2 regions of the Streptomyces sp. NPDC044571 genome follow, and region 1 is predicted to be linked to the other one. Evidence: predicted binding sites of a transcription regulator. Region 1 holds the regulator's gene; the other holds the start of a gene.
What was found. Region 1 encodes HrcA, which represses chaperone genes, less so after heat shock. Its sites were predicted from a motif close to TTNGCACTCNGNNNNNCNGAGTGCNAA; they were not measured.

Region 1 (15,007 bases):
GCCCCCGGTGGAGCGAAGCCCTGCGGCGGCGCGGGATGCGGCCGCGCTTCGCGGAGGCGCTGGGGGCAGCCGCCGCGGCGCAGGCGGTGTGCGCACCGGTGGTGGCTGTGCTGTCGGCGCGGGTGAGCCTCGTGGCGGTGCCGTGCAACCTGCTGGCCGAGCTCGCGGCGGGTCCCGCGACCGTGCTCGGCTTTGCGGTACTGGCCGCCGCCCCGCTGTGCATGCCCGCCGCCGAGCTGATCGCGCGGTGCGCGGGGGTGCCCGCCGGGTGGATCGCGGCCGTCGCCAGGACCGGGGCCCGGCTGCCCGGAGCCGAGTTCGCCTGGCCGGGCGGGGTGTCCGGGGGCCTGCTGCTGGCCGTGGTCACCCTCGCCGTCGTGGTGCTGGGGGCCCGGCTGGTGCACCGGCCGTGGGTGTGCTCGGGCCTGGCGGTGCTGCTGCTGCTCACCCTGCTGCGGCCGCCGCAGTTGACCCGTACGCTCACCGGCTGGCCCCCGCCCGACTGGAGTTACGTGCAGTGCGCGGTGGGGCAGGGGGACGCCGCCGTCCTCGCCGCGGGAGCGGGTGCGGCCGTCGTGGTGGACGCCGGTCCGGAACCCGGCCCGGTGGACGCGTGCCTGCGCGCCCTGGGGGTGTACCGGGTGCCGCTGCTCCTGCTGACGCACTTCCATGCCGACCACGTCGGCGGCCTGGCCGGGGTGCTGCGGGGCAGGACCGTGGGGGTGATCCAGACCACCACACTGGAGGAGCCGGCCGGGCAGGCCGCGTTCGTCCGCCGGACCGCGGCCGCCGCCCGGGTGCCCGTCGTACCGGCGAAGGCGGGCGAGCGGCGCAGGGTCGGAGCGCTGGAATGGGAGGTGCTGTGGCCGCCGCCGGAGGGTCCGCCGCCCGAGGGGCCCAACGACGCGAGCGTGGCCCTGCTGGTGCGCAGCGCCGGCCTCACCCTGCTGCTGCTCGGCGACCTCGAACCCCCTGCGCAGCAGGCGCTCCTGAGCGGCCGTCCGGACCTGGGGCCGGTCGACGTCCTGAAGGTCGCCCACCACGGCTCGGCCCATCAGGATCCGGGCCTGCAGGACCGGATCCGGCCCCGGCTGGCGCTCGTCCCGGTCGGCGAGGGCAACCGCTACGGGCATCCCGCGGCGGGCACGCTCGCGCGGCTGCGGTCGAGGGGGGCCACCGTTCTGCGCACGGACACCGACGGCTCGATCGCCGTGAGCGGGAGCGGCCCGCTCCTGCGGGCGTTCCCGTCCGGCCGGCGGCGCCGACGACACGGGCGGACGGGGCGGCCCGCTTCTGTTTGCCCCCAACCCGACAGCATGATCGAATGCGTTTTCGCCAGAGCGGTACAAGTCCACACAGCACGGGGGTGCATCAACCATGTTCGGTCGCCGACGGGGGTTGGATACGGCCGGAAGTGCCGGCCCGAATTCCACTGTGACACTGACGCTGCCTCATGCGGCACGCCTGCTCAGCTGCCGCGTCCTCGACACGGTCCACCAGCCGGTCCGGCAGGCGAGGTTCGAAGTCACCGACCCGATAGGCCGGCGCATCGTCAGCGGCGAGACGGACCCGTACGGCGGGTTCACGGCGGCCGTGCCGGAGGGGGAGTACCGGCTCCTCGTCACCGCCGAGGGCTACGCGCCGTTCCACGGGGCGACGCTCGTGGGGGATCCGGCGCAGGCGGGCACCGCGGAGATCGTCCTGGACGCGGTGGAACCGCCGCTGTTGCCGCAGCCCGGCCACTGGGAGCTCGACCCGGCGCACTCGTGCGTCGCGTTCACGGCCCGGCACATCGGTTTCGCGCGGATCCGCGGCAGGTTCAACACCCTTGCGGGCGCGGTGCGGATCGCCGACCGCATGGAGGACTCCTCCATGCACGTGATCATCGACGCGGCCAGCATCGACACCGGTCTGCGGATGCGGGACGACCACCTGCGCTCCGCCGAATTCCTGGACGCGGCCCGGTATCCGACGGTGGAGTTCTACAGCGAGCGCTTCATCCACCGCAGCGGCAGCCGCTGGGCCGTCGCGGGCGCCCTGACCCTCCACGGGGTCAGCCGCTCCGTGACCCTGGACACCGAGTACCTCGGGCTCGGCACGGGCCTGGAGGGCGAACCGCGCGCCGCCTGCCGGGCCACCGCCGAGCTGCACCGCGAGGACTTCGCCTTGAACTGGCAGTCGGTGCTGGCCCATGGGGTCGCGGCGATCGGTTCGAGCGTGGACGTGACGCTGGACGTCCAGATCGTCCACAAGGCGTAGGGGAGACCGGCGGAGGTCCGGCGGAGGGCCTACGGGGCCTCCAGCCAGCCCTCGTACGCGCCGGCGAGGCCGTCCAGGAGGGCTGCGTCGAGCCGCTCCTGGGGGTCCTCGACGACGACCAGCCACTGGGCGTCCTCGGCGTCGTCCTCACCGGCCAGGGCGTCGCGGACCAACTGCGGTTCCTCCGGGAGGCCGAAGCGGTCGGTCACCTCCTGGGCCACCTCCTCGGCGGCGTCGCGGTCGGGCAGCACCAGCACATGTCGCACATTCACGCGACCATTCTCAAGTATGCGGTGAGGGGGGCCGCGGCGCGGGGGGCTGTCAGTGCGGCGTGGGATGCTGGAGGCGATGGCCACCAGGAAGAACTCCACCGACGATCCGCTCGCCCCGTTCACCCTCGCGGTGGGGCAGGAGGACCTGCTGCTCGACCGCGCCGTGCGGGAGGTGGTGGCGGCTGCCCGCGCCGCCGACCCCGACACGGACGTGCGCGATCTCGCCCCCGAGCAGCTCCAGCCCGGCACGCTCGCCGAGCTGACCAGCCCTTCGCTCTTCTCCGAGCGCAAGGTGCTGGTCGTGCGCAATGCGCAGGACCTGTCCGCGGACACGGTCAAGGAGGTGAAGGCGTACCTCGCGGCGCCGTTCGAGGAGATCGCCCTCGTCCTCCTCCACGCGGGCGGCGTCAAGGGCAAGGGCTTGCTCGACGCGGCGCGCAAGGCGGGGGCGCGGGAGATCGCCTGCCCGAAGATGACGAAGGCGGCGGACCGGCTCTCGTTCGTACGGGGCGAGTTCCGCACGCTGGGGCGGTCGGCGACCCCGGAGGCGTGCCAGACGCTGGTCGACGCGATCGGCAGCGACCTGCGGGAGCTGGCGAGCGCGGTGGCGCAGCTGTGCGCGGACGTCGAGGGGACCATCGACGAGTCCGTGGTCGGCCGCTACTACACCGGCCGGGCGGAGGCCTCCAGCTTCACGGTCGCCGACCGGGCGGTCGAGGGGCGGGCGGCGGAGGCGCTCGAAGCCCTGCGGTGGTCGCTGTCCACGGGAGTGGCGCCCGTCCTGATCACCAGCGCCCTGGCGCAGGCGGTCCGGGCGATCGGAAAGCTGGCCTCGGCGCCGCGCGGGGCCCGGCCCGGCGATCTCGCCCGGGACCTCGGCATGCCGCCGTGGAAGATCGACCGGGTGCGGCAGCAGATGCGCGGCTGGTCGGCGGACGGCGTCGCGGACGCCCTGCGCGCCGTCGCGGACGCCGACGCCGGCGTCAAGGGCGGGGGCGACGACCCCGAGTACGCGCTGGAGAAGGCGGTCGTAGCCGTCGCCCGCGCGGCCCGCCCCCGCCGCTCCGCACACTGAGCCCGGCCCGGCGCCCGGCGCCCGGCCCCGCCCCGGCCCCGGACGCCCCGCCCTGGGCGGGGCCGCTTGCGCCGGCCCGCCGGCCCGGGCCGGCCGCCTGCCCCGCCGGGCCCGTCGGCAACTGCCGGCACTGCGGTGCAAGCCCATGCCGAAGGCCCCGGTCTCCGCCCTGGGGAAGGGTGGGGAACGGGGCCTTCGGCTTCTGCTGGTGTGCGCCGCACCCGCGTGGCGAACGCAGGCCGCGTGCGGCGCGGAGTGCCGGTCGGGAGCGGAAGAGAGGGCCCGCTGGGTCCCTACCCGGCTTTCACATCAGGTAGCTCAGCCCTGGAGGGAGCCCACCTTGGAGGCCAGCGCCGACTTCTTGTTGGCGGCGGCGTTCTTGTGGATGACACCCTTCGAGACGGCCTTGTCCAGCTTCCGCGAAGCGACGCGAACGGCCGCGGTGGCCTTCTCGACGTCACCGGCGGCAACGGCCTCGGTGGCCTTGCGGATGAAGGTCTTGAGCTCGGACTTGACGGACTTGTTGCGAAGGCGGGCCTTCTCGTTCGTCTTGTTCCGCTTGATCTGGGACTTGATGTTCGCCACGAAAGAGCCTTTTCAGGTTCAGAGTTTGATCTTCGGATTGTGTCCCGACAGCTGAGAGGGCATACGAGACACAGCTGCCCAGGCTACCAGGCGCGCTCCGACCGGCCCAAACCGAGCGCACTGCCTCGTTCATGGGACCATGGGAACCTGCCTACAGACCCGAACTGTCGCGAAGACCGACGCTCAGACAACGCTTCCGACTGCGACCCGAGAATCAGGACACTGCGTGCCCGCGATCCCCAGCCACGTGCCCGAGCCGAGCCGTACCGACCCGGCGCTGATCCGCAACTTCTGCATCATCGCGCACATCGACCACGGCAAGTCGACCCTTGCCGACCGGATGCTCCAGCTCACCGGTGTCGTCGACCAGCGGCAGATGCGCGCCCAGTACCTCGACCGGATGGACATCGAGCGTGAGCGCGGCATCACGATCAAGTCCCAGGCGGTCCGACTGCCCTGGGCGCCCACCACGGGCGACGACCAGGGCAAGACGCACATCCTGAACATGATCGACACCCCCGGGCACGTCGACTTCACCTACGAGGTCTCGCGCTCCCTCGCGGCGTGCGAGGGCACGATCCTCCTGGTCGACGCCGCCCAGGGCATCGAGGCGCAGACCCTCGCCAACCTGTACCTGGCGATGGAGAACGACCTGGCGATCGTCCCCGTGCTGAACAAGATCGACCTGCCGGCCGCGCAGCCGGAGAAGTTCGCCGAGGAGCTCGCGAACCTGGTCGGCTGCCAGCCCGAGGACGTCCTGCGGGTGTCCGCGAAGACCGGTCTGGGCGTGGACGTGCTGCTCGACAAGGTCGTCGCCACCGTTCCGGCCCCGGTCGGCGTCAAGGACGCCCCCGCCCGCGCGATGATCTTCGACTCGGTCTACGACTCGTACCGCGGCGTCGTGACGTACGTCCGTGTGGTCGACGGCCAGCTCAACAAGCGCGAGCGCATCAAGATGATGTCCACCGGCGCCACCCACGAGCTGCTGGAGATCGGCGTCTCCTCCCCGGAGATGACCCCGGCCGACGGCATCGGCGTCGGCGAGGTGGGCTACATCATCACCGGCGTGAAGGACGTCCGCCAGTCCAAGGTCGGTGACACGATCACCAGCCTGCACAACGGCGCGACCGAGGCCCTCGGCGGCTACAAGGACCCGAAGCCGATGGTCTTCTCGGGCCTGTACCCGCTCGACGGTTCGGACTACCCGGACCTGCGCGAGGCCCTGGACAAGCTCCAGCTCAACGACGCCGCGCTCGTCTACGAGCCGGAGACCTCGGCGGCGCTCGGCTTCGGCTTCCGCGTCGGCTTCCTCGGCCTGCTGCACCTGGACGTGGTCCGCGAGCGCCTGGAGCGCGAGTTCGGCCTCGACCTGATCGCCACCGCGCCCAACGTGGTCTACCGGGTGGTGCTGGAGGACGGCAAGGAGGTCACCGTCACCAACCCGAGCGAGTTCCCCGAGGGCAAGATCAAGGACGTGTTCGAGCCGGTCGTACGGGCCACCGTGCTCGCGCCGACCGAGTTCATCGGCGCCATCATGGAGCTCTGCCAGCAGCGCCGCGGCACCCTGCTCGGCATGGACTACCTCTCCGAGGACCGGGTCGAGATCCGCTACACGCTCCCGCTCGCGGAGATCGTCTTCGACTTCTTCGACCAGCTGAAGTCCAAGACGCGCGGTTACGCCTCCCTCGACTACGAGCCCACCGGCGAGCAGGCCTCCAGCCTGGTCAAGGTCGACATCCTGCTGCACGGCGACAAGGTCGACGCCTTCTCCGCCGTCTGCCACAAGGACGCCGCCTACGCCTACGGCGTGCGCCTGGTCGCCAAGCTGCGCGAGCTCATCCCGCGGCAGGCCTTCGAGGTGCCGATCCAGGCGGCCGTCGGCTCCCGCGTCATCGCCCGCGAGACCATCCGCGCCATCCGCAAGGACGTCCTCGCCAAGTGCTACGGCGGTGACATCTCCCGTAAGCGGAAGCTGCTGGAGAAGCAGAAGGAAGGCAAGAAGCGCATGAAGATGGTCGGCTCCGTGGAGGTCCCCCAGGAGGCCTTCATCGCCGTCCTGTCCAGCGACGAGTCCGGTGGCAAGAAGAAGTAGCCACACCCGCCCCATGGCATACGAAACAGGCCTCCGCGCGCCGTCGCAGGGGCCTGTTTCGTTATGAATCGGCGGCTCAGGGGCTCTTACGCGCCAGCCGGAGGGCCCCTAGTCTGATCACACCCGTTGGTTACTCGCCAGTTACAAGCCTTGGCCGCCACCTTGGTCGCAGCCCTGGTTGCAAGCCCTGTTGGAAGCCTTCATTCACCGCCTTGAATGACAGGCCCTGCCGCGTGGTCCGGAGGACGTCCGTGAGCGACACACAGACCCTGATCGAGAACCGCCCGCCCACCGTGGCGGCCCTCTTCCTTGAGCGTGTCGGCGCCACGCCGAACGCCGAGGCCTACCGGTACCCGGTGCCTGCGGCGGACGGCCACGGCGGCCCCGACGACTGGAAGTCGCTGAGCTGGGGCCAGGCGGCCGAGCGGGTCTTCGCCATCGCCGCCGGCCTGATCGACCTCGGCCTCCAGCCGGAGAACAGGGTCGCGCTCGCCTCCAACACCCGCGTCGAGTGGATCCTCGCCGACCTCGGCGTGATGTGCGCCGGCGGTGCCGTCACGACGATCTACCCGAGCACGAACGCCGAGGAGTCGGCGTTCATCCTCGCCGACTCGGACAGCCGCGTGCTGATCGCCGAGGACGCCGCCCAGCTGGCCAAGGCCCGCGAGCGGCGCGCCGACCTGCCCGAGCTCGCCCACGTCGTGGTCGTGGAGGCCGCCGACGCGGTGCCGGCCGAGGGCGACCCGGAGGGCTGGGTGCTCTCCCTCGCCGACCTGGAGGCGCGCGGCAAGGATTACCTGGCCCAGCACCCGGGCGCGGTCGAGAAGCGGATCGCGGCCATCACCGCCGACCAGCTCGCCACCCTCATCTACACCTCCGGCACCACCGGCCGCCCCAAGGGCGTACGGCTGCCCCACGACAACTGGTCCTACATGGCCAAGGCGACCGTGGCCACCGGCATGATCTCCAGCGACGACGTCCAGTACCTGTGGCTGCCGCTCGCCCACGTCTTCGGCAAGGTGCTGACCTCCGGGCAGATCGAGGTCGGACACGTCACCGCCGTCGACGGCCGGATCGACAAGATCATCGAGAACCTGCCGGTGGTCCAGCCGACCTACATGGCGGCCGTCCCGCGCATCTTCGAGAAGGTCTACAACGGGGTCGCGGCCAAGGCCCGGGCCGGCGGCGGCGCCAAGTACAAGATCTTCCAGTGGTCGGTCGGCGTCGCCCGCGAGTACGCCAAGACCAGGCAGGACAACCACCGCCGCACCGGCAACGCCACCGTCCCCTTCGGCCTCGCCACCAAGCACAAGATCGCCGACGCGCTCGTCTACTCCAAGCTCCGCGAGGCCTTCGGCGGCCGGCTGCGCGCCGCGGTCTCCGGCGCCTCCGCCCTCGCCCCCGAGATCGGCTACTTCTTCTCCGGCGCCGGCATCAACATCCTGGAGGGCTACGGGCTCACCGAGTCCAGCGCCGCCTCCTTCGTCAACCCGGGCGAGGCCTACCGCACGGGCACCGTCGGCAAGCCGCTCCCCGGCACCGAGGTCCGCATCGCCGACGACGGCGAGATCCTCCTGCGCGGCCCCGGCATCATGCAGGGCTACCACGGCCAGCCCGAGAAGACCGCCGAGGTGCTGGAGGAGGACGGCTGGCTGCACACGGGCGACATCGGCGAGCTCTCGCCCGACGGCTACCTGCGCATCACCGACCGCAAGAAGGACCTGATCAAGACCTCGGGCGGCAAGTACGTCGCGCCGGCCGAGATCGAGGGCCAGTTCAAGGCGATCTGCCCCTACGTGTCGAGCATCGTCGTGCACGGCGCCGACCGGAACTTCTGCACCGCCCTGATCGCCCTCGACGAGCCGGCCATCCTGGGCTGGGCCGCCGAGAACGGGCTGGAGGGCAGGACGTACGGGGAGGTGCTGGCCGCGCCGGAGACCAACCGGCTGGTCGAGACCTACGTACAGACCCTGAACGAGGGCCTGCAGCGGTGGCAGACGGTGAAGAAGTTCCGGATCCTGCCGCGCGACCTGGACGTCGAGCACGGCGACCTGACCCCCAGCCTCAAGCTGAAGCGGCCCGTGGTCGAGCGTGAGTTCAAGCACCTGATCGAGGAGATGTACGAGGGCTCGCGCGAGGCGTAGCCCCCGCGGCGGGCCCGGCAGGGCGGGGCCGGGCCCGGCCCGGCGCCCGGTCCGCCGTGCCGGCCGGCCCCGGGCAGGCGTCCGGGGCCCGGTTCGGGGTGCGGGACAATGGGGGCATGCCTTCCGCACTGCCCGACGGTGTCCCCGTGCCCGAAGACGGCTCCCTGCCGTCGCATGCCCTGGCGGGAGCCGGGGACCGGCCGCTCGGGTTCTACCTGCACGTCCCGTACTGCGCCACGCGCTGCGGGTACTGCGACTTCAACACGTACACCGCCTCGGAGCTGCGCGGCACCGGCGGCGTGCTCGCCTCCCGGGAGAACTACGCCGACACCCTGATCCAGGAGGTCCGCCTCGCCCGGAAGGTCCTCGGGGACGACCCGAGGGCCGTGCGGACGGTGTTCGTGGGCGGTGGCACGCCGACGCTGCTGCCCGCCGGGGACCTCGTACGGATGCTGGCGGCGATCCGCGAGGAGTTCGGCCTCGCGGAGGACGCCGAGATCACCACGGAGGCGAATCCGGAGTCGGTCGATCCGGCGTACCTCGCGGAGCTGCGGGCCGGCGGCTTCAACCGGGTCTCCTTCGGCATGCAGAGCGCCAAGCAGCACGTCCTGAAGGTGCTGGACCGCACCCACACCCCCGGACGCCCGCAGGCCTGCGTCGCCGAGGCCCGTGCGGCGGGCTTCGAGCACGTCAACCTGGACTTGATCTACGGCACGCCGGGGGAGTCGGACCAGGACTGGCGGGACTCCCTGGAGGCGGCTCTCGCGGCCGGGCCGGACCACGTCTCGGCGTACGCGCTGATCGTCGAGGAGGGCACGCAGCTGGCGCGGCGGATCCGCCGCGGCGAGGTCCCGATGACGGACGACGACGTCCACGCCGACCGTTACCTGATCGCCGACGCGGTCATGGCCGAGGCCGGGTACTCCTGGTACGAGGTCTCGAACTGGGCCACCTCGCAGGCGGGCCGCTGCCTGCACAACGAGCTGTACTGGCGCGGCGCCGACTGGTGGGGCGCCGGCCCCGGCGCGCACAGCCACGTCGGCGGCGTGCGCTGGTGGAACGTGAAGCACCCCGGCGCCTATGCCGCCGCGCTGGCGGAAGGGCGCTCCCCCGGGGCGGGCCGCGAACTCCTCACGGAGGAGGACCGCCGCGTCGAGCGGATCCTGCTGGAGCTGCGGCTGGTGGACGGCGTCCCGCTGTCCCTGCTGGCCCCGGCGGGGCTCAAGGCGGCCGGGAAGGCGCTGGCCGACGGGTTGCTGGAGGCGGCCCCGTACGAGGCCGGGCGCGCGGTCCTGACCCTGCGCGGGCGGCTGCTGGCCGATGCGGTGGTGCGGGACCTGGTCGACTGATCACTCCCCGGAGGGAATCGCTGCGGATGGGGGCAGGTGCGGCCTGGCCTGTCCCTATCTGGTCGTCATGTTCGTGCAGCGGCAGATCCCCGCCCTTCCAGGCCAAGTGCGTGGTGCTCACCGAACCCTTCGGCGCCGGAGAGGACGCCGACTACCGTACCGAGCGGACCAGCAAGTTCGCAGAGCCGGTCCCGCTCGACGTCCTGGGCGTCACGCTCGACACCTCGGAGTTCGGCACCCTGCCGTAGCCCGCGTCAGGGCGCCGTCACGAAGTCGATCAGCTCTTCGACGCGGCCGAGCAGGGCGGGCTCCAGGTCCTTGTACGAGTGCACCCGGGACAGGATGTGCTGCCAGGCGGCGCCGGTGTTCTCCGGCCAGCCCAGGGCCCGGCAGACGCCCGTCTTCCAGTCCTGCCCCGGCGGGACCACCGGCCAGGCCGCGATGCCCAGCGCGGACGGTTTCACGGCCTGCCAGACGTCCACGTACGGGTGTCCGACCACCAGCACGTCCGGCGAGACGACCGAGGCCGCGATACGGGACTCCTTCGAGCCCGGGACCAGGTGGTCGACCAGGATGCCCAGCCGGGCGTCCGGGGCCGGGCCGAACTCCGCCACGACCGAGGGCAGGTCGTCGACGCCCTCCAGGTACTCCACCACCACGCCCTCGATCCGCAGGTCGTCGCCCCAGACCCGCTCCACGAGCTCCGCGTCGTGCCGCCCCTCGACGTAGATCCGCCCGGCCCGGGCCACCCGCGCCCGCGCCCCCGGCACCGCCACCGAGCCCGACGCGGTCCGCCCGGGACCCTTCGGCGCCCGCACCGGACGGGTCAGCGTCACCACCGCGCCCTCCAGCAGGAACCCCCGGGGCGCCAACGGGAACACCCGCCGCTTGCCGAAGCGGTCCTCCAGGGTCACCGTGCCGGCCTCGCAGGCCACCACCGCGCCGCAGAAGTCCGTGTCCGCCGCCTCGACCACCAGGCCGGGCTCGGCCGGCACCTCGGGCACGGCCTTGGCGCGCTTCCACTGCGGGGTCAGGTCGGGGGAGTACTCACGCATCCGGCCGACAGTAGAAGAGCCCCCGCGCTCAGCCGTCCGACACGCCGAACAGCCCCCGGAGTGTGTCGCGTTGCGCACGGACGAAGGCGGCGGAGACCACCGCTCCGTGACCCGGCACGTACAGTGCGTCCTCCCCGCCCAGCGACAGCAGCCGGTCGATCGCCGCCGGCCACTGCGCGGGCACGGCGTCACGGCCCGCCTGCGGTGCACCCGACTCCTCCACCAGGTCCCCGCAGAAGACCACTTCGCGCTCGCCCGGCACGCAGACCGCCAGGTCGTAGCGGGTGTGCCCGGGCCCCACATTGGCCAGCAGCACCTGCAAGCCGCCCAGCTCCAGCGTCCACTCGCCCGACACCAGGTGCTTCGGCAGCACCAGCACGTCCACCGCCTCGGTCGCGTCGGCCTCCGCCAGCCCGTGCCGGACCGCGTCCTCCCGCAGTTCCGCGCGGCCCGCCGACAGCGCGGAGTCCAGCCCGACCGCCCCGTAGACCTCGGCCCCGGCGAAGGAGGAGGCGCCCAGGACGTGATCGAAATGTCCGTGGGTGAATGCGATATGGGTCACGCGCCGACCCGTCAGCCGCTCCGCCTCGGCCCGCAGCTGCGCGCCCTCGCGCACGGAGGAACCGGGGTCGATCAGGAGCACGGATTCGTTGCCCACCACCAGCCCCGCCGTGCAGTCCCACACCGGAAGCCGCCGCCGCCCGGTCCGTCCGGTCAAGCGCTCCCAGCCGGCCTCTTCCCATCGCAGTTCCATGCCGCGACGCTACCCTGGCGGGCCGCCCTTGCCGGGGGTGTACCGCCCGGCCGTACACTGGCCGGGGGATCGCTGGCACTCGAACGATGCGAGTGCCAGCCGGCAGCAGCGACGACGACCACTGGAGGTGTGCGCCATGCTCAGCGAACGCAGACTTGAGGTGCTGCGCGCCATCGTCCAGGACTACGTCGGGACGGAGGAGCCGGTCGGCTCCAAGGCGCTCACCGAGCGGCACCGGCTGGGCGTGTCGCCCGCCACCGTGCGCAACGACATGGCCGTGCTGGAGGAGGAGGGCTACATCGCCCAGCCCCACACCAGCGCCGGCCGGATCCCCACCGACAAGGGCTACCGCCTCTTCGTCGACAAGCTGGCGGGGGTCAAGCCGCTGTCGACGCCGGAGCGCCGGGCCATCCAGAACTTCCTCGACGGGGCCGTCGACCTCGACGACGTCGTGGGGCGCACCGTACGGCTGCTGGCGCAGCTCACGCGGCAGGTCGCCATCGTCCAGTACCCGAGCCTGACCCGGTCCACCGTCCGGCACGTGGAACTGCTCTCGCTGGCGCCGGCCCGGCTGATGCTGGTCCTGATCACGGACACCGGCCGGGTCGAGCAGCGGCTCGTCGACTGCCAGGCCCCCTTCGGCGAGACCTCGCTCGCGGACCTGCGGGCGCGGCTCAACAGCCGGGTCGTCGGCCGCCGGTTCACCGACGTGCCGCAGCTCGTACAGGACCTCCCGGAGTCCTTCGAGCTTGAGGACCGCGGCACGGTCTCGACGGTGCTCGCGACCCTGCTGGAGACCCTGGTCGAGGAGGCCGAGGAGCGGCTGATGATCGGCGGCACCGCCAATCTCACCCGCTTCGGACACGATTTTCCCCTGACGATCAGGCCGGTGCTCGAAGCGCTGGAGGAGCAGGTCGTGCTCCTCAAGCTGCTGGGCGAGGCCAACGAGTCGGGGATGGCCGTACGGATCGGGCACGAGAACGCCTACGAGGGGCTGAACTCCACGTCCGTCGTCTCCGTCGGCTACGGTTCGGGCGGCGAAACTGTCGCCAAAATGGGCGTGGTCGGACCGACCCGCATGGACTACCCCGGAACGATGGGAGCGGTACGCGCAGTGGCACGTTACGTCGGACAGATCCTGGCGGAGTCGTAAGTGGCCACGGACTACTACGCCGTTCTCGGCGTGCGCCGCGACGCATCCCAGGACGAGATCAAGAAGGCCTTCCGCCGTCTTGCCCGCGAACTCCACCCGGACGTGAATCCGGACCCGAAGACGCAGGAGCGCTTCAAGGAGATCAACGCGGCTTACGAGGTCCTCTCGGACCCGCAGAAGAAGCAGGTCTACGACCTCGGTGGCGACCCGCTGTCCTCCTCGGGCGGTGGCGGCGGCGCGGGCGGGTTCGGGGCCGGAGGCTTCGGCAACTTCTCCGACATCATGGACGCCTTCTTCGGCCAGGCCTCGCAGCGCGGCCCGCGCTCGCGGACCCGCCGCGGCCAGGACGCCATGATCCGCCTCGACCTGGAGCTGGACGAGGCGGCCTTCGGGACGACCAAGGACATCCAGGTCGACACGGCCGTCGTGTGCACCACCTGCTCCGGCGAGGGCGCGGCCCCCGGCACCTCGGCGCAGACGTGTGACATGTGCCGTGGTCGTGGTGAGGTGTCGCAGGTCACTCGGTCCTTCCTGGGCCAGGTCATGACCTCGCGCCCCTGCCCGCAGTGCCAGGGCTTCGGCACCGTGGTCCCGACCCCGTGCCCCGAGTGTGCGGGCGACGGCCGGGTCCGCTCCCGCCGCAGCCTCACGGTCAAGATCCCGGCCGGTGTCGAGAACGGCACCCGGATCCAGCTCGCGGGCGAGGGCGAGGTCGGCCCGGGCGGCGGCCCCGCCGGCGACCTGTACGTGGAGATCCACGAGCTCCCGCACCCGGTCTTCCAGCGGCGCGGGGACGACCTGCACTGCACGGTGACGATCCCGATGACGGCTGCGGCCCTGGGCACGAAGTGCCCGCTGGAGACCCTGGACGGCATGGAGGAGATCGACATCCGGCCCGGCACCCAGTCCGGCCAGTCGATCCCGCTGCACGGTCGCGGGGTCACCCACCTGCGCGGCGGCGGGCGCGGCGACCTGATCGTCCACGTCGAGGTCATGACCCCGGCGAAGCTCGACGCCCAGCAGGAGGAGCTGCTGCGCCAGCTCGCGAAGCTGCGCGGTGAAGAGCGGCCGATGGGCCAGTTCGCGCCGGGCCAGCAGGGCCTTTTCAGCCGCCTGAAGGACGCCTTCAACGGCCGCTGACCGGCTGCTGCGCCACGCGCCAGAGCACGTACGAGCCCGGTCCGGGGGTGCCCCGGACCGGGCTCGGCGCATGGGCCGCGGGGCCGCGCGGAGAGCCGCCGGGAAGCGGACTATGCCAGGCGAATGCCATGATTCGGCCCCATGAGCGGGACATGGCACGATGCAGTCCATGTCCTCCGCACCGAACGGTCTCTCCCCATACCCGATCGTGCAGGCTCCCATGGCGGGCGGCGCCTCCTGTCCGCCGCTCGCCGCCGCCGTGTGCGAGGCGGGCGCGCTGGGCTTCCTGGCCGGCGGCTACAAGACCGCCGACGGCATGTACCAGGAGATCAAGCGGCTGCGCGCACTCACCCGGCGGCCGTTCGGCGTGAACCTCTTCATGCCGCAGACCGGCTACGTCGACCCGGCCGCCGTGGAGGCGTACCGGGGGCAGCTGGCCGGCGAGGCCAACTGGTACGGCGTCTCCCTCGCCGACGAGGACATCATCGGCACCAGCGACGACGGCTACGACGCCAAGCTGGCGATCCTCCTCGAAGACCCGGTCCCCGTGGTCTCCTTCACCTACGGCTGCCCCGCCCCCGCGGTCTTCGCCTCCCTGCGCAAGGTCGGCACGTACACCGTCGTCACCGTGACCTCGGTCGACGAGGCGCGCGCCGTGCAGGCCGCCGGTGCCGACGCCCTGTGCGTCCAGGGCATCGAGGCCGGCGGCCACCAGGGCACCCACCGCGACGACCCGCAGGCCGACGGCACGGCGGGCGTGGGACTGCTCGCGCTGGTGGCGCAGGTACGCGAGGCCGCGGCCCTGCCGATCATCGCGGCGGGCGGTCTGATGCGCGGCTCGCAGATCGCGGCGCTGCTGGCGGCGGGCGCGGACGCGGCGCAGCTCGGCACGGCGTTCCTGGTGTGCCCCGAGTCGGGGGCGCACCCGCTGCACAAGAGGGCGCTCACCGACCCGCTGTTCGCGCACACGGAGCTGACCCGGGCCTTCTCCGGACGGCCGGCCCGCGGCCTGGTGAACCGCTTCATGCGCGAGCACGGGCCGTACGCGCCCGCCGCGTACCCGCAGATCCACCACATGACGGCAGGACTGCGCAAGGCGGCCGCCGACGCCGGGGACCCCCAGGGGATG
Region 2 (15,007 bases), on a different contig from region 1:
CTCTGCCCGAAGTGGGGCGGCACGTGGGAAGCCGCCCACGGCTTCGCCGCGGAGTGCGCGAAGGCGTCGCCGCCGGGGAGCCCGAACGGTGCCCTGATCGCCGTCGCCCAGATGGAGCAGTACCTGGAGCTGCGGGAAAAGGAAGGCGACCGGGTCGCAGAAACGTATCTGCGCGCCGCCCCGGCCCGCCAGGCCCTCGTGGACGCCGCCGCCCACTCGGTGCTGCACCCCGCGGCCCGCGCCGAGGCGTACCAGTCCGTCAACGCCCACAGCGCCTTCGCGGCCGCGCACTGCGCGGCCGGCCGGCACGCCGAGGCAGCCCCGCACTTCCGCGCCCTCGGCGACCGCGCGAGCGAGTTCCCGTGGGGCTACATCGGCACCGCCGACCACGAGGCCGAGTTCGCCCGCCACCGCAAGACCGCCCTGGCGAAGGGCTGAGGGACACCATGGACACGGACACCACCCCGCTCGGCACCGACACCGGCACCGGCACCGGCGCCCGCACCGAAGCCCGCACGGAAGCCGGTGCCGGTGCCGACGGCATCACCACCACCACCGTGGACGGCATCCGCACCGTCCTCGCCCCCGGCTCGGGGCCCCTGACCGCCGGGCTCCTCTTCCGGGTCGGCCGAGCCGACGAGACCCTCGCCGCCAGCGGCATCACCCACCTGGTCGAGCACCTCGCGCTGCACCGGCACGGCCTCGGCGACCTGCACTACAACGGTGCCACCGCCGCCACCCACACCCACTTCCACGTCACCGGCACCGCCGCCGACGTGGTCGAGTACCTCAACGGCGTCTGCGCGGCGCTGCGCGACCTCCCGATGGACCGCCTGGAGACCGAGAAGGAGATCCTGCGCACCGAGGCCGCCGGCAAGAGCCGCGGCCCGGCCCACGCCGCCACCCTCTGGCGCTACGGCTCCCGCTCGTACGGCCTCACCAGCTACGCCGAGGCGGGCCTGCACCACCTGACCGCGGACCAGGTCCGCGCCTGGGCGCAGACCCGGTTCACGACGGAGAACGCCGTCCTGTGGATCACCGGCGAGACCGTCCCCGAAGGCCTCGACCTCAGGCTTCCGGCCGGCGCGTGGCAGCCGGCCCCGGAGGCCACCTCCGCGCTGCCCGCCACCCCCGCCTACTTCCACGGCGAGGAAGGCGGCGTCGTCCTGACGGCGGTCCTCCCGCGCTCGACCGAAGCGGGTCTGTTCGCCGACGTTCTGGGCAAGGAGCTGTTCCGCGAGCTGCGCCAGAAGGGCGGCTACTCCTACACCGCGACCGCCGACTACTCCCCACGCGACGCCGACACCGCGACGATCACCGCCTATGCCGACGCGCTCCCGGAGAAGCAGGACGCCCTGGTCGGAGCCTTCATCGACGTCTTCGCGAAGCTTCGGGCCGGCCGGATCGAGCAGACCGACCTGGACGCCGTACGGGCTTCCACGCTGGCCCGGTTCGACCTGCCGGAGCTCGCCGCCCGCATGCTCCCCGGACACGCGGTGAACCTGCTGCTGCGCCACCGCAACCTCACCGTGGCCGAGGCGAAGGCGGAGATCGAGGCGGTCACCGTCGCCGACCTCCAGCGGGTCGCCCGCGCCGTGTGGGCCGACGCCCTGATGCAGGTGCCCGGCCGGGGGGTGGACTGGGCGGGGCTTGTGGCCGCCCCCGCGCAGTCCCCCGATGTCGTGGACGGGCGCCGCTTCTCGGCCTTCGAGGACGGGAACGTCGCCCTGCTCGTGGCGCAGGACGGCGTCAGCCTCGTCTCGCCGCGGGGCAGGGCCACCGTCCGCTATGCCGAGTGCTCCCTGATGCAGGTATATCCGGACGGCGCCCGCCACCTGGTGGGGAACGACGGGTTCACCGTGACCGTCGAGCCGACCCTGTACCGCCTGACCGCCGATGCGCTCGCCCCCTTGGACGCGGGTGTTCCGGCCGGCTCCGTGGTCCGCATGCCGCCCCGCGACCCGTCGTGCATCCCGCAGCCGTCCGGGTCCGTTCGGGCGGACGGCCCGGGCCGGGGCGCCGTCTGGTTCACCGTCCTCCTCTGGGTGCTCGGTGTCCCCGGGCTGCTCCTCGGCGCGTGGACGCTCGTGCTCTACAAGGCTTTGGGCGACGCGCACTCACACATGTCCCGGTACGACGCGCAGTACGTGCTCAAGTGGCTGCTCGCCGCGGCCGTCTTCCTGGTCCCGTGGGGCATCTGCATGGAACGCCGGAGGAAGGGCAGGAACTGACCCGCCGCCGCGTACGGCGGACGGACGCCGAAGGGCCGGCGCCCCCAGCGGGGTGCCGGCCCTTCGTCCGCGCGTCGATCAGCGGCTGTGCTGGGAGTCCGCGACCGTGACCTCGACCCGCTGGAACTCCTTGAGCTCGCTGTAGCCGGTGGTGGCCATGGAGCGGCGCAGGGCGCCGAAGAGGTTCATCGAGCCGTCCGGGGTGTGCGACGGACCGGTGAGGATCTCCTCGGTGGTGCCGACGGTGCCCAGGTCCACCTTCTTGCCGCGCGGCACGTCCTCGTGGACGGCCTCCATGCCCCAGTGGTTGCCCTTGCCGGGGGCGTCCGTGGCACGGGCCAGGGGGGAGCCCATCATGACGGCGTCCGCACCGCAGGCGATGGCCTTGGGGAGGTCGCCCGACCAGCCCACGCCGCCGTCCGCGATGACGTGCACGTACCGGCCGCCGGACTCGTCCATGTAGTCGCGGCGGGCCGCGGCGACGTCCGCGACGGCGGTGGCCATCGGGACCTGGATGCCGAGCACGTTGCGCGTGGTGTGCGCGGCGCCGCCGCCGAAGCCGACCAGGACGCCCGCGGCGCCGGTGCGCATCAGGTGCAGGGCCGCGGTGTAGGTGGCGCAGCCGCCGACGATGACCGGGACGTCGAGCTCGTAGATGAACTGCTTGAGGTTCAGCGGCTCGGCGGCGCCGGAGACGTGCTCCGCGGAGACCGTCGTGCCGCGGATCACGAAGATGTCCACGCCCGCGTCCACGACCGCCTTGGAGAACTCGGCGGTGCGCTGCGGGGACAGCGCGGCGGCGGTGACGACGCCCGAGTCGCGCACCTCCTTGATCCGCTGCCGGATCAGGTCGGCCTGGATCGGGGCGGAGTAGATCTCCTGGAGGCGGCGCGTCGCGGCGTCCTCGTCCAGCTCCGCGATCTCGTCGAGCAGCGGCTGCGGGTCCTCGTACCGGGTCCACAGGCCTTCGAGGTTCAGCACGCCGAGGCCGCCGAGCTCGCCGATGCGGATGGCGGTCTGCGGGGAGACGACCGAGTCCATGGGGGCGGCCAGGAACGGGAGCTCGAAGCGGTACGCGTCGATCTGCCAGGCGATGGAGACCTCCTTCGGGTCCCGCGTACGCCGGCTCGGGACGATGGCGATGTCGTCGAACGCGTACGCCCTGCGGCCGCGCTTGCCGCGCCCGATCTCGATCTCAGTCACGTGTGGTGGCCTTTCCTCTGGGTCTGCCCGTCCAGTATCCCCGAACGCCGGGGACCTGCGTTCCGCTGACCGCTGTACGGACGCACGCGGAAGGGCGGGTCCGTGCGGACCCGCCCCTCGGTGCGATCACTGTTCCGGCCCGGTCAGCCCTTGCGGCTGTAGTTCGGCGCCTCGACCGTCATCTGGATGTCGTGCGGGTGGCTCTCCTTGAGGCCCGCCGAGGTGATGCGGACGAAGCGGCCGCGCTCCTGGAGCTCGGGCACCGTGCGGCCGCCGACGTAGAACATCGACTGGCGCAGGCCGCCGACGAGCTGGTGCACGACCGCGGAGAGCGGGCCGCGGTAGGGGACCTGGCCCTCGATGCCCTCGGGGATGAGCTTGTCGTCGCCGCCCACGCCCTCCTGGAAGTAGCGGTCCTTGGAGAAGGACTTGCGGTCGCCGCGGGTCTGCATCGCGCCGAGCGAGCCCATGCCGCGGTACGACTTGAACTGCTTGCCGTTGATGAAGAGCAGCTCTCCGGGGGACTCCTCGCAGCCGGCGAGCAGCGAGCCGAGCATCACCGTGTCGGCGCCCGCGACGAGGGCCTTGGCGATGTCGCCGGAGTACTGCAGGCCGCCGTCGCCGATGACCGGGACGCCCGCGGCCTTGGCGGCGAGTGCCGCCTCGTAGATGGCGGTGACCTGCGGGACGCCGATGCCGGCGACGACGCGGGTGGTGCAGATGGAGCCCGGGCCGACGCCGACCTTGATGCCGTCGCAGCCCGCGTCGACGAGCGCCTGGGCGCCGTCGCGGGTGGCGACGTTGCCGCCGATGACGTCGACGGAGGAGTTCGACTTGATCTTGGCGACCATGTCGCCGACCAGGCGGGAGTGGCCGTGGGCGGTGTCGACGACGATGAAGTCGGCGCCCGCCTCGATCAGGGCCTGGGCGCGGTCGTACGCGTCGCCGGCGACACCGACGGCGGCGCCGACGAGCAGTCGGCCTTCCTTGTCCTTGGCGGCGTTCGGGTACTGCTCGGCCTTGACGAAGTCCTTGACCGTGATGAGGCCCTTGAGGACGCCCGCCTCGTCGACCAGCGGCAGCTTCTCGATCTTGTGCCGGCGCAGCAGCTCCATGGCGTCGACGCCGGAGATGCCGACCTTGCCGGTGACCAGCGGCATCGGGGTCATGACCTCGCGCACCTGGCGGCTGCGGTCCGGCTCGAAGGCCATGTCGCGGTTGGTGACGATGCCGAGGAGCTTGCCCGCCGGGTCGGTGACCGGGACGCCGGAGATGCGGAACTTCCCGCAGAGCTCGTTGGCCTCGCGCAGCGTCGCGTCCGGGTGCACCGTGATCGGGTCGGTGACCATGCCGGACTCGGAGCGCTTGACCAGGTCGACCTGGTTGGCCTGGTCGGCGATGGAGAGGTTGCGGTGCAGGACGCCGACGCCGCCCTGGCGGGCCATCGCGATGGCCATCCGGGCCTCGGTGACCTTGTCCATAGCGGCGGACAGCAGCGGAACGTTCACCCGGACGTTGCGCGAGATGAGGGAGGAGGTGTCGATCTCGTCCGGTGCCATGTCGGACGCGCCCGGCAGCAGCAGGACATCGTCATAAGTGAGCCCGAGGGTGGCGAATTTGTCGGGCACTCCGTCGGCGTTCACAGTCATGACACCTTCCCAATGGTCTTGCTCAGCGCGGATGTCCATGCTAACGGGATCCCGAGGCGTCTCATTCCACGACCAAGGTCAAGCAGAAGTTTCGTCTGTTCCTACGACTCTGCTACTGCTCGGCGAGCGCGCGCAGCCGGCTGAGCGCCCGGTGCTGTGCCACCCGGACCGCTCCCGGGGACATGCCGAGCATCTGGCCCGTCTCCTCCGCCGTCAGGCCGACGGCGACCCGCAGGACGAGGAGCTCGCGCTGGTTCTCCGGAAGGTTGGCGAGCAGCTTCTTGGCCCAGGCGGCGTCACTGCTGAGCAGCGCCCGCTCCTCCGGGCCCAGCGAGTCGTCCGGCCGCTCCGGCATCTCGTCCGAGGGCACGGCCGTGCTGCCGGGATGGCGCATGGCGGCCCGCTGGAGGTCCGCCACTTTGTGCGCGGCGATGGCGAAGACGAAGGCCTCGAAGGGGCGCCCGGTGTCGCGGTAGCGCGGCAGCGCCATCAGGACGGCGACGCAGACCTCCTGCGCCAGGTCCTCGACGAAGTGGCGGGCATCACCCGGCAGGCGCGAGAGCCGGGTGCGGCAGTAGCGGATGGCGAGGGGGTGCACGAAGGCGAGCAGATCGTGCGTCGCCTGCTCGTCGCCCTCGACCGCCCTGCGTACGAGCGCGCTGACGGCCCCGGCGCTGCCGCCCTTGGCGGCGCCGGTGGGTCCTGTGGCCGCGGGTGACCCCGGGGCCTCGTCGTCGCGCATCAATCCATGGTGCCTTGGCGCCGGAGCATTCGCGGCACCACGGTCCGTGTTGTGCATCGAAGCGTTATGAGCGGGTGCGCCTGAACTCATCACTGCGCCCTCCCCTCCCGCTCGCCCGAATACTCCCTGAGGCCCCATCCCAGAAAATGCGCCACACCTCAAGGATGCGGCATCGCGCTCGAAGCGACACGTCCCCCGGATCGAGCGCCGCCAATCCCCCGGCGGGTCGAGGTCCTCCCGGGGCGGCGCCCGGCGCGTCGGGACGTGCCGCCCCGCCCGCCGGTGGCGGACGGGACCGCTCTCCGTCAGCTGGTCAGCGGCCGGCGGGCGAGCGCACGCTCAGCGGACCAGGCCCCAGCGGAACCCGAGGGCCACGGCGTGCGCCCGGTCCGAGGCGCCGAGCTTCTTGAAGAGCCGGCGGGCGTGCGTCTTGACCGTGTCCTCGGAGAGGAAGAGCTCGCGCCCGATCTCCGCGTTGGACCGGCCGTGGCTCATGCCCTCCAGCACCTGGATCTCCCGCGCGGTGAGCGTGGGCGCGGCGCCCATCTCGGCCGAGCGGAGCCGGCGCGGGGCCAGGCGCCAGGTGGGGTCGGCGAGCGCCTGGGTGACCGTGGCCCGCAGTTCGGCGCGCGAGGCGTCCTTGTGCAGATAGCCCCGGGCGCCGGCGGCGACCGCGAGGGCCACGCCGTCCAGGTCCTCGGCGACCGTCAGCATGATGATGCGGGCGCCGGGGTCGGCCGAGAGAAGTCGGCGCACCGTCTCCACACCGCCCAGCCCGGGCATCCGTACATCCATCAGAATCAGGTCGGAGCGGTCGGCACCCCAGCGGCGGAGGACTTCCTCGCCGTTGGCAGCCGTCGTCACACGCTCGACGCCGGGCACGGTGGCAACCGCGCGACGGAGCGCCTCTCGGGCAAGCGGGGAGTCGTCGCAGACGAGGACGGATGTCATGACCGCCCTCCGCAGCTGCTGATGCGCGTCACCTTGAGCCTCCAGGCTGGTACGTATCGTCACCTGTGCGGTCGATGCTCTCGGACACCTGTCCGGGAACTTCTTGGTTCAACCGCCTTCGCACTCTCAACGATGGTCACTCGAAAGAGTTACGGGTCGGACGGACACCTTCGGCACTCTACGTGAGGAAGCGATCACGGTGCCGGAACCACTCGACACGCGTCCTCCATCTGGAGCTATGCCCTATTTGGCGGCTTTCCTTCCGTTTGGCCCGTGACTGAGGCTAGATTCCCAATGAGTCATATTTACATCTACTACGACAGTAGGTGTGGAGACTTGGACCGTAACCGTCTCAGTACCGGCGACCAAGAGGACTACCCATGGCAGATTTCTCCCGCCTCCCCGGACCGAACGCCGATCTCTGGGACTGGCAGCTGCTCGCTGCCTGCCGCGGGGTCGACAGCTCCCTCTTCTTCCACCCGGAAGGCGAGCGGGGCGCGGCCAGGAGTGCGCGCGAAGCCTCGGCCAAAGAGGTCTGCATGCGATGCCCGGTGCGTTCGGAATGCGCCGCGCACGCACTCGCCGTCCGCGAGCCCTACGGGGTGTGGGGCGGCCTCACTGAGGACGAGCGCGAGGAACTGATGGGCCGCGCCCGCCATCGACTGATCCCCGCATCGACCACGATCGGACCGTCCACACCTCATTGACCGGTAACTGACCGGAGAGTACGAAGGAACGTTTCCCTCCGCGGGAGCGGTTCTGCACGCCACCCGTTCGGCCGAACCGCAGTACCGCCGTACGGGCGGTTCGGTCAGCGCGTGGCGGCACGCTCCAGCTCGGTCAGGGTCGCGGCCACGGCCGGAACCCGGGCCAGATCGGGCAGCGTCAGCGCCACGACCTCGCGCTCGACGGCCGGCTCCACGGCCACCGTGGCGACCCCCTTGGCCCGTACGGACTCCACCGCGAGCTCCGGCAGCACGGCGACCCCCAGCCCCGCCCCCACCAGGCCGACCACCGCCGGATAGTCGTCGGTGGCGAAGTCGATCCGCGGGGTGAAGCCCGCGTCCTCGCAGACCTCCACCAGATGCCGACGGCAGCGCGGGCAGCCCGCGATCCACGGCTCGTCGGCCAGCTCCGCCATGCCGAGCCGCTCCGCACCGGCCAGCCGGTGCCCCTCGGGCACCAGCCCGACGAGCCGGTCCGTCAGCAGCGGCCGCACCACCAGGTCCTCCCACTCGGCGACCGGCGCCGAGGCGCCCGCGTACCGGAAGGCCAGCGCCACATCGCAGTCGCCGTCGCGCAGCATCTCCACCGAACGCGGCGGCTCCGCCTCGACCAGCGAGATACGGGTGCCCGGGTGCTCGGCCCGCATCGCCGCGAGGGCGGTCGGCACCAGCGTCGAGCTGCCGCTCGGGAAGGACACGAGGCGGACCCGCCCGGCGCGCAGCCCCGCGATGGCCGCGACCTCCTCCTCGGCGGCGGTCAGCCCGGCGAGGATCCCGGCGGCGTGCCGGACCAGCGCGTCGCCGGCCTGGGTCAGCCGCATCTCGCGCCCGGTGCGGACCAGCAGGGGGGTGCCGGCGGACTGCTCCAGCGCCTTCATCTGCTGGGAGACGGCGGGCTGGGTGCAGCCGAGCTCGCGGGCGGCGGCGGAGAAGGAGCCCGTACCGGCCACGGCGCGCAGGACCCGGAGATGGCGTGCCTCGATCATCCTTCGAGCATAAGCCCTGCTTTGACCACACCGCCAATATCCTGGTTCCGCCTTTGGGAGACCTCGGCTACGGTATCGGCCATGCTTCCGATCCCCGGACCCGCCGCCGGACCCGACACCGCCGCACCGGACACCGCCGCGACCCCGCCCCGCAGGCGCGTTCTCTCCGTGAACACCGGCCGCGCCACCGCCGTCGAGCACACCGACGCCAAGGGCGGCCTGACCGGGATCGGCAAGCGCCCGGTCCCCGGCAGCGTCCGGGTCTTCGCGCCGGGCCCCCGAGGGGTGGGCGCCAGCGGTGTCGAAGGTGACGACGTCTGCGACCTGCGCCACCACGGCGGCGAACACCAGGCCGTCTACGCGTACGCACGCGAGGACCTGGACTGGTGGGAGCGCGAGCTGGACCGCGAACTGCCCGGCGGAACCTTCGGCGAGAACCTCACCACCTCCGGCATCGACCTGACCGGCGCGCTGCTCGGTGAGCGCTGGCGGATCGGCGCGGACCTGGTCCTGGAGGTGGCCTCGGCCCGCATCCCCTGCCGCACCTTCCAGGGCGCCCTCGGCGAGAAGGCCTGGGTCAAGCGGTTCACGCAGGCCGCACGGCCGGGCGCGTACCTGCGGGTGATCCAGGAGGGCCGGGTCGGCGCCGGCGACACGGTCGAGATCGTGCACCGCCCGGACCACGACGTGACGGTGGGGCTCTGGTTCCGCGCCTTCACGACGGAGCGCGCCCTGCTCCCGCGGACGCTGGCGGCGGGCGCGGCGATGGAGCCGCAGGCCCACGAGACGGTGCGCACGTACATGCAGGCGCAGTCATCACGCGCGCAGGCTGATGAACCCGTCACCAGGGGCGGCTAGGTTGCGCCTATGACGACTGCGTTGATTACGGGATCCACGGCGGGCATCGGCGCCGCCTTCGCCCGGCGGCTCGCCGCCCAGGGACACAACCTCGTACTGGTGGCCCGCGACACCGAGCGGCTCGCCGAACAGGCCACCGAGCTGCACGACCGGCACGGCATCGAGGCCGAGGTGCTGACCGCCGACCTCGCCACCGACGCGGGCATCGCGGCGGTGGAAGAGCGCCTCGACGACCGCACGCACCCGGTGGACCTGCTGGTCAACAACGCCGGCTTCGGCAACAAGGGCCGCTACCTCGAAGTCTCCATGGCCGACGAGCTGGCCATGCTGAAGGTGCACGTCGAGGCCGTCCTGCGGCTCACCTCGGCGGCCACCTCGTCGATGCGCTCACGCGGCCGGGGCGGAGTGGTCAACGTGGCCTCGGTGGCGGCCTTCGTACCGCGCGGCACCTACGGGGCGAGCAAGGCCTGGGTCGTCCAGTTCACGCAGGGCGCGGCGAAGGACCTGGCGGGGTCCGGGGTGCGGCTGATGGCGCTGTGCCCCGGCTTCGTACGGACCGAGTTCCACCAGCGCGCCGGCATGGGCACGGACAACATCCCGGGCTGGATGTGGCTGGACGCCGACAAGTTGGTGGCCTCGGCGCTGGCCGACCTGGCGCGCGGCAAGACGGTCTCGATCCCGGATCCGCGGTACAAGGCGCTGATGGGCGTGGTGAAGCTGGCGCCGCGCGGGCTGCTGGGCGGGGTGAGCTCGCGTACGGGCCGCAAGTACGGCCCCCAGTAGCCCCTTATGGGCTAATTCTTCTTAAACTGGACATACCTCATCCAGCCCGGGAGACGCCATGACATTCGTACAAATTGTCGATTATGAGACGAGCAGGCCCGAGGACCTGAATCAGGTCCTGGACCGGTACCTGGCGAAGACGAACGGCAAGCGCACGGTGACCCACAGCGTCATCGCGAAGGACCGCGAGTCCGACACCCACTACGTCGACGTCGTCGAATTCCCGTCGTACGAAGAGGCCATGAAAAACTCTCACCTCCCGGAGACGGACCAGATGTTCCAGGAGATGGTGGCCCTCTGTGACGGGATGCCCAGGTTCACCAACCTGGACGTCGTACGCGACGAGCACCTCAACACGATGCTCGCGAACCGAATGTTCAACGACCTCGCGATGAAGGGCGACATGTCCGCGGCGGACGAGATCTTCGCCTCGGACTACCGCGACCACGACATCGGAAACCCCCAGGACAAGATCGGTCCGGAGGGAATGCGCGAAGACGTCCAGATGTGGCGCGGCGCCTTCGACTTCACGTTCACGATCGATGCCCAGATGGCCCAGGACGACTACATCACCACGTTGTGGACCTGGACCGGAAAGCACAAGGGCGAGTTCATGGGGGTCGCCCCGACCGGCAAGACCTGCACGATGACCGGCACGACGGTCTTCCGCTGCGCGGACGGAATGATCAAGGAAGGGTGGTGGCACTACGACGCCATGGGCCTGATGCGGCAGCTCGGCATGATGGACACCTGACCCGGCACCGGCACGGCCTGTGCGGCGTACGCCGCACACGGCGCACACGGCGAAGGGCCCCGGTCACCACTCGGAAGCGGTGACCGGGGCCCTTACCGGTTCAGCTCGGCTCAGCCTGCGTCAGTGGCTGTGGCCGTGACCGTGGCCGTGACCGGCGTCGGCCTCATCCTCGGCCGGCTTCTCGACGACCAGGGTCTCGGTCGTGAGCAGCAGGGAGGCGATGGAAGCGGCGTTCTCCAGCGCGGAGCGGGTGACCTTGACCGGGTCGATGACGCCGGCCTTGACCAGGTCGCCGTACTCGCCGGTGGCGGCGTTGAAGCCCTGGCCCTTTTCGAGCTCGGCGACCTTCGAGGTGATGACGTAGCCCTCAAGGCCGGCGTTCTCGGCGATCCAGCGCAGCGGCTCGACCGCGGCGCGGCGGACGACCGCGACACCCGTGCCCTCGTCGCCGGACAGGCCCAGGTTGCCCTCCAGCACCTTCACGGCGTGGACGAGCGCGGAGCCACCGCCGGAGACGATGCCCTCCTCGACCGCGGCGCGGGTCGCCGAGATGGCGTCCTCAAGGCGGTGCTTCTTCTCCTTGAGCTCCACCTCGGTGGCGGCGCCGACCTTGATGACGCAGACGCCGCCGGCGAGCTTCGCCAGGCGCTCCTGCAGCTTCTCGCGGTCCCAGTCCGAGTCCGTCGACTCGATCTCGGCCTTGATCTGGTTGACGCGGCCGAGGACCTCCTCGGAGCTGCCGGCACCGTCGACGATCGTGGTGTCGTCCTTGGAGATGGTCACGCGGCGCGCAGAGCCCAGCACGTCGAGACCGGCCTGGTCGAGCTTGAGGCCGACCTCCTCGGCGATGACGGTGGCACCGGTGAGGGTGGCCATGTCCTGGAGCATCGCCTTGCGGCGGTCACCGAAGCCGGGCGCCTTGACGGCGACCGCGTTGAAGGTGCCGCGGATCTTGTTGACGACGAGGGTGGAGAGGGCCTCGCCCTCGACGTCCTCGGCGATGATCAGCAGCGGCTTGGAGCCACCCGCCTGGATGACCTTCTCCAGCAGCGGCAGCAGGTCCTGGATGGACGAGATCTTGCCCTGGTTGATCAGGATGTACGGGTCGTCGAGGACGGCCTCCATACGCTCCTGGTCGGTGACCATGTACGGCGAGAGGTAGCCCTTGTCGAAGGCCATGCCCTCGGTGAACTCCAGCTCCAGGCCGAAGGTGTTGGACTCCTCGACGGTGATGACACCGTCCTTGCCGACCTTGTCCATCGCCTCGGCGATGAGCTCGCCGACCTGCTGGTCCTGCGCGGAGAGCGCGGCCACGGCGGCGATGTCGGACTTGTCCTCGATCGGGCGGGCGGTCGCGAGGAGCTCCTCGGAGACGGCCTTGACCGCGGCGTCGATGCCCTTCTTCAGGGCGGCCGGGGAAGCACCGGCGGCGACGTTGCGCAGCCCCTCGCGGACCAGCGCCTGGGCCAGCACGGTGGCGGTGGTGGTGCCGTCACCCGCGATGTCGTTGGTCTTGGTCGCCACCTCCTTCACCAGCTGGGCGCCCAGGTTCTCGTACGGGTCGTCCAGCTCGACCTCGCGGGCGATGGTGACACCGTCGTTGGTGATGGTGGGGGCGCCGAACTTCTTGTCGATGACGACGTTGCGGCCCTTGGGGCCGATCGTCACCTTGACCGTGTCGGCAAGCTTGTTGACGCCGCGCTCGAGGGCGCGACGGGCGTCCTCGTCGAACTTCAGGATCTTCGCCATGGGAGCGGTTCAGCCCTCTCGAAAACTCGGGTTTAACGAACTGCGCCCCTCGCCGCCCGGCGATCAGCGGGGTGGCCAGGGGCGCAGCTCAAAGCATTCTGCTGAAGTGCAGAAGTGGTGACTTCAGTGATTACTTCTCGACGATCGCGAGAACGTCGCGAGCCGAGAGGACGAGGTACTCCTCGCCGCTGTACTTCACTTCGGTGCCGCCGTACTTGCTGTACAGCACGATGTCGCCGACGTTGACGTCCAGCGGGAGACGCTGGCCGTCCTCGAAGCGGCCCGGGCCCACGGCAAGGACGACGCCCTCCTGGGGCTTCTCCTTCGCGGTGTCCGGGATGACCAGGCCGGAGGCCGTGGTCTGCTCGGCGTCGAGCGGCTGGACCACGATGCGGTCCTCAAGCGGCTTGATGGCAACCTTGGAGCTGGCGGTCGTCACGATCCGACCTCCCCCTTCGGAGATCTCACGGGGTTAACTGTCTGAGGTGGCGACCAGGTGGATCCGTCGTCGCGGGTGCCGGACCTGCCCGTCGCTGTGTTGGCACTCACCGGGGGCGAGTGCCAGGTGCGAGACTATTCCGGCGATTAGCACTCGGTCAAGCGGAGTGCCAATACGGTCCACCGCGTGGCGGCTTTCAGGGGGCGCGGGCGGGGTGGGCGCGGGGTGCGGGCGGGGTCCTCGCGGGCCGGGCGCGGGCCGCGGGCGGGGCGCGGAAGCAACCAGGGCGGGGTCTTCGACGTCATAGTCGATATGAAGATAAAGCGCCGCATTGCCGAGCAGATCGGACCGATGGCCTCCGCAACCGCGGCGTCCGTCGACGACGGCGGCGTCCCGTGCGCGGACTGAGGCCGCTGACGACCGCCGGCGCGCGCCGTCGCACCGAGGCGCTGCTGCTGGTCCTCGTCGTCGCCATCGCCGTCGCCGGTCATGCGAGCGCGGGCCTGGCGATGAACGGGGCGCTCCCCGCCAACCTCACCGGCTTCACCCTCAGCATGAGCCTCCTCGCCCTGGTCGGACACCTGGGCGTGCGCCGGTTCGCGGCCTACGCGGACCCGCTGGTCCTCCCGCTCGCGATGCTGCTCACGGGGCTGGGGCTGGTGCTGCTGCACCGGCTGGACCAGTCGTACATCGAGAAGTACGGCGCGGACCCCAACGCGCCGGGACAGCTGGTGTGGACGGTCATCGGCGTCGCCGCCTGCATCGCGGTGGTCGCCCTGCTGCGCGACCACCGGCTGCTGCAGCGCTTCATCTACATCACGATGGCCGCCGCGCTGGTGCTGCTGATCGCACCGGCCTTCTCGCCCGCGGACACGTACGGCGCGAAGCGCTGGATCGTCGTCGGGGGCTTCTCGCTCCAGCCCGGCGAGTTCGTGAAGATCATGATCGCGGTCTTCTTCGCGGGCTACCTCGTGATCCACCGCGACTCGCTGGCCCTGACGGGCCGCAGGTTCCTCGGCATGCGGCTGCCCCCGATGCGCCAGCTCGGACCCATCGTCACGGTGTGGATCGTGTCGCTGCTGGTACTGGTCTTCGAGCGCGACCTCGGCACGTCGCTGATCTTCTTCGGCGTGTTCGTGGTGATGCTGTACGTCGCCACCGAGCGCACCAGCTGGATCGTGTGCGGCCTGCTGATGGCGGCGGGCGGCGCGTTCGTGGTGGGCTCGACGGAGCCGCACGTGAAGGCGCGCGTGGCCGCCTGGCTGAACCCGCTGTCGTACTACTGGAAGGACCGGCCGCCGGGGATGACCTCGGACCAGTCCGCGCAGGCGCTGTTCAGCTTCGGCACCGGAGGGATGTCGGGGACGGGGCTGGGGCTGGGGCACCCGGAGCTGATCAAGTTCGCGGGCCGCAGCGACTTCATCCTGACGACGGTCGGCGAGGAACTCGGCCTGGCGGGGGTCATGGCGGTCCTGCTCCTGTACGCGCTCCTCGTGCAGCGGGGGCTGCGCATGGCCCTCGGCGCCCGCGACCCCTTCGGCAAGCTGCTGGCGGTGGGCCTGGCGGCGGCGCTGGCCCTCCAGGTCTTCGTGGTGGCGGGCGGCGTGACCGGACTGATCCCCCTGACGGGCAAGGCGCTGCCCTTCCTGGCGAAGGGCGGCTCCTCCCTCCTGGCCAACTGGGTGATGGTCGCCCTGCTGCTCCGCATCAGCGACAGCGCTGAACGCCAACGCGAGGCGGACGCCCGGGGCCCGGCAGAAACCACGATCACCCCCATGGCGGATATGGCGGGTCGGTGAGGGGGCGGGGGCTTCGGGGGGGGCTTCGGGCGGGGGCTTCGGGGGGCGGGATGCCGGCGGGCGGGGGTGGCAAGCGGGGCGGGGGCTTCGGGGTCGGGATGCCCGCACCCGGCATCAGAGAAAGTCCGGGGGCTTCCC

Region 2: groES (co-chaperone GroES) is a predicted target of HrcA. The motif match lies at 13,217-13,243, and genes of this name have one in related genera.

The regions. Positions count from the first base shown of each region.
Region 1 covers NZ_JBEZBN010000009.1:20,163-35,169, forward strand. Annotated here, with positions in the region: partial or broken gene AB0B01_RS06970 (ComEC/Rec2 family competence protein) at 1-1,241, shown strand, start outside; gene AB0B01_RS06975 (YceI family protein) at 1,378-2,259, shown strand; gene AB0B01_RS06980 (hypothetical protein) at 2,289-2,531, opposite strand; gene holA (DNA polymerase III subunit delta) at 2,608-3,606, shown strand; gene rpsT (30S ribosomal protein S20) at 3,925-4,191, opposite strand; gene lepA (translation elongation factor 4) at 4,418-6,283, shown strand; gene AB0B01_RS07000 (long-chain fatty acid--CoA ligase) at 6,535-8,427, shown strand; gene hemW (radical SAM family heme chaperone HemW) at 8,544-9,776, shown strand; gene AB0B01_RS07010 (hypothetical protein) at 9,887-10,024, shown strand; gene AB0B01_RS07015 (DUF3097 domain-containing protein) at 10,031-10,831, opposite strand; gene AB0B01_RS07020 (MBL fold metallo-hydrolase) at 10,860-11,585, opposite strand; gene hrcA (heat-inducible transcriptional repressor HrcA) at 11,722-12,738, shown strand; gene dnaJ (molecular chaperone DnaJ) at 12,739-13,878, shown strand; gene AB0B01_RS07035 (nitronate monooxygenase) at 14,048-15,007, shown strand, end outside.
Region 2 covers NZ_JBEZBN010000063.1:17,001-32,007, forward strand. Annotated here, with positions in the region: gene AB0B01_RS26435 (hypothetical protein) at 1-438, shown strand, start outside; gene AB0B01_RS26440 (insulinase family protein) at 447-2,231, shown strand; gene AB0B01_RS26445 (GuaB3 family IMP dehydrogenase-related protein) at 2,310-3,434, opposite strand; gene guaB (IMP dehydrogenase) at 3,578-5,083, opposite strand; gene AB0B01_RS26455 (sigma-70 family RNA polymerase sigma factor) at 5,196-5,825, opposite strand; gene AB0B01_RS26460 (response regulator transcription factor) at 6,165-6,776, opposite strand; gene AB0B01_RS26465 (WhiB family transcriptional regulator) at 7,157-7,483, shown strand; gene AB0B01_RS26470 (LysR family transcriptional regulator) at 7,588-8,487, opposite strand; gene AB0B01_RS26475 (MOSC domain-containing protein) at 8,569-9,345, shown strand; gene AB0B01_RS26480 (SDR family oxidoreductase) at 9,355-10,128, shown strand; gene AB0B01_RS26485 (ester cyclase) at 10,187-10,882, shown strand; gene groL (chaperonin GroEL) at 11,003-12,631, opposite strand; gene groES (co-chaperone GroES) at 12,762-13,070, opposite strand; gene AB0B01_RS26500 (FtsW/RodA/SpoVE family cell cycle protein) at 13,466-14,869, shown strand.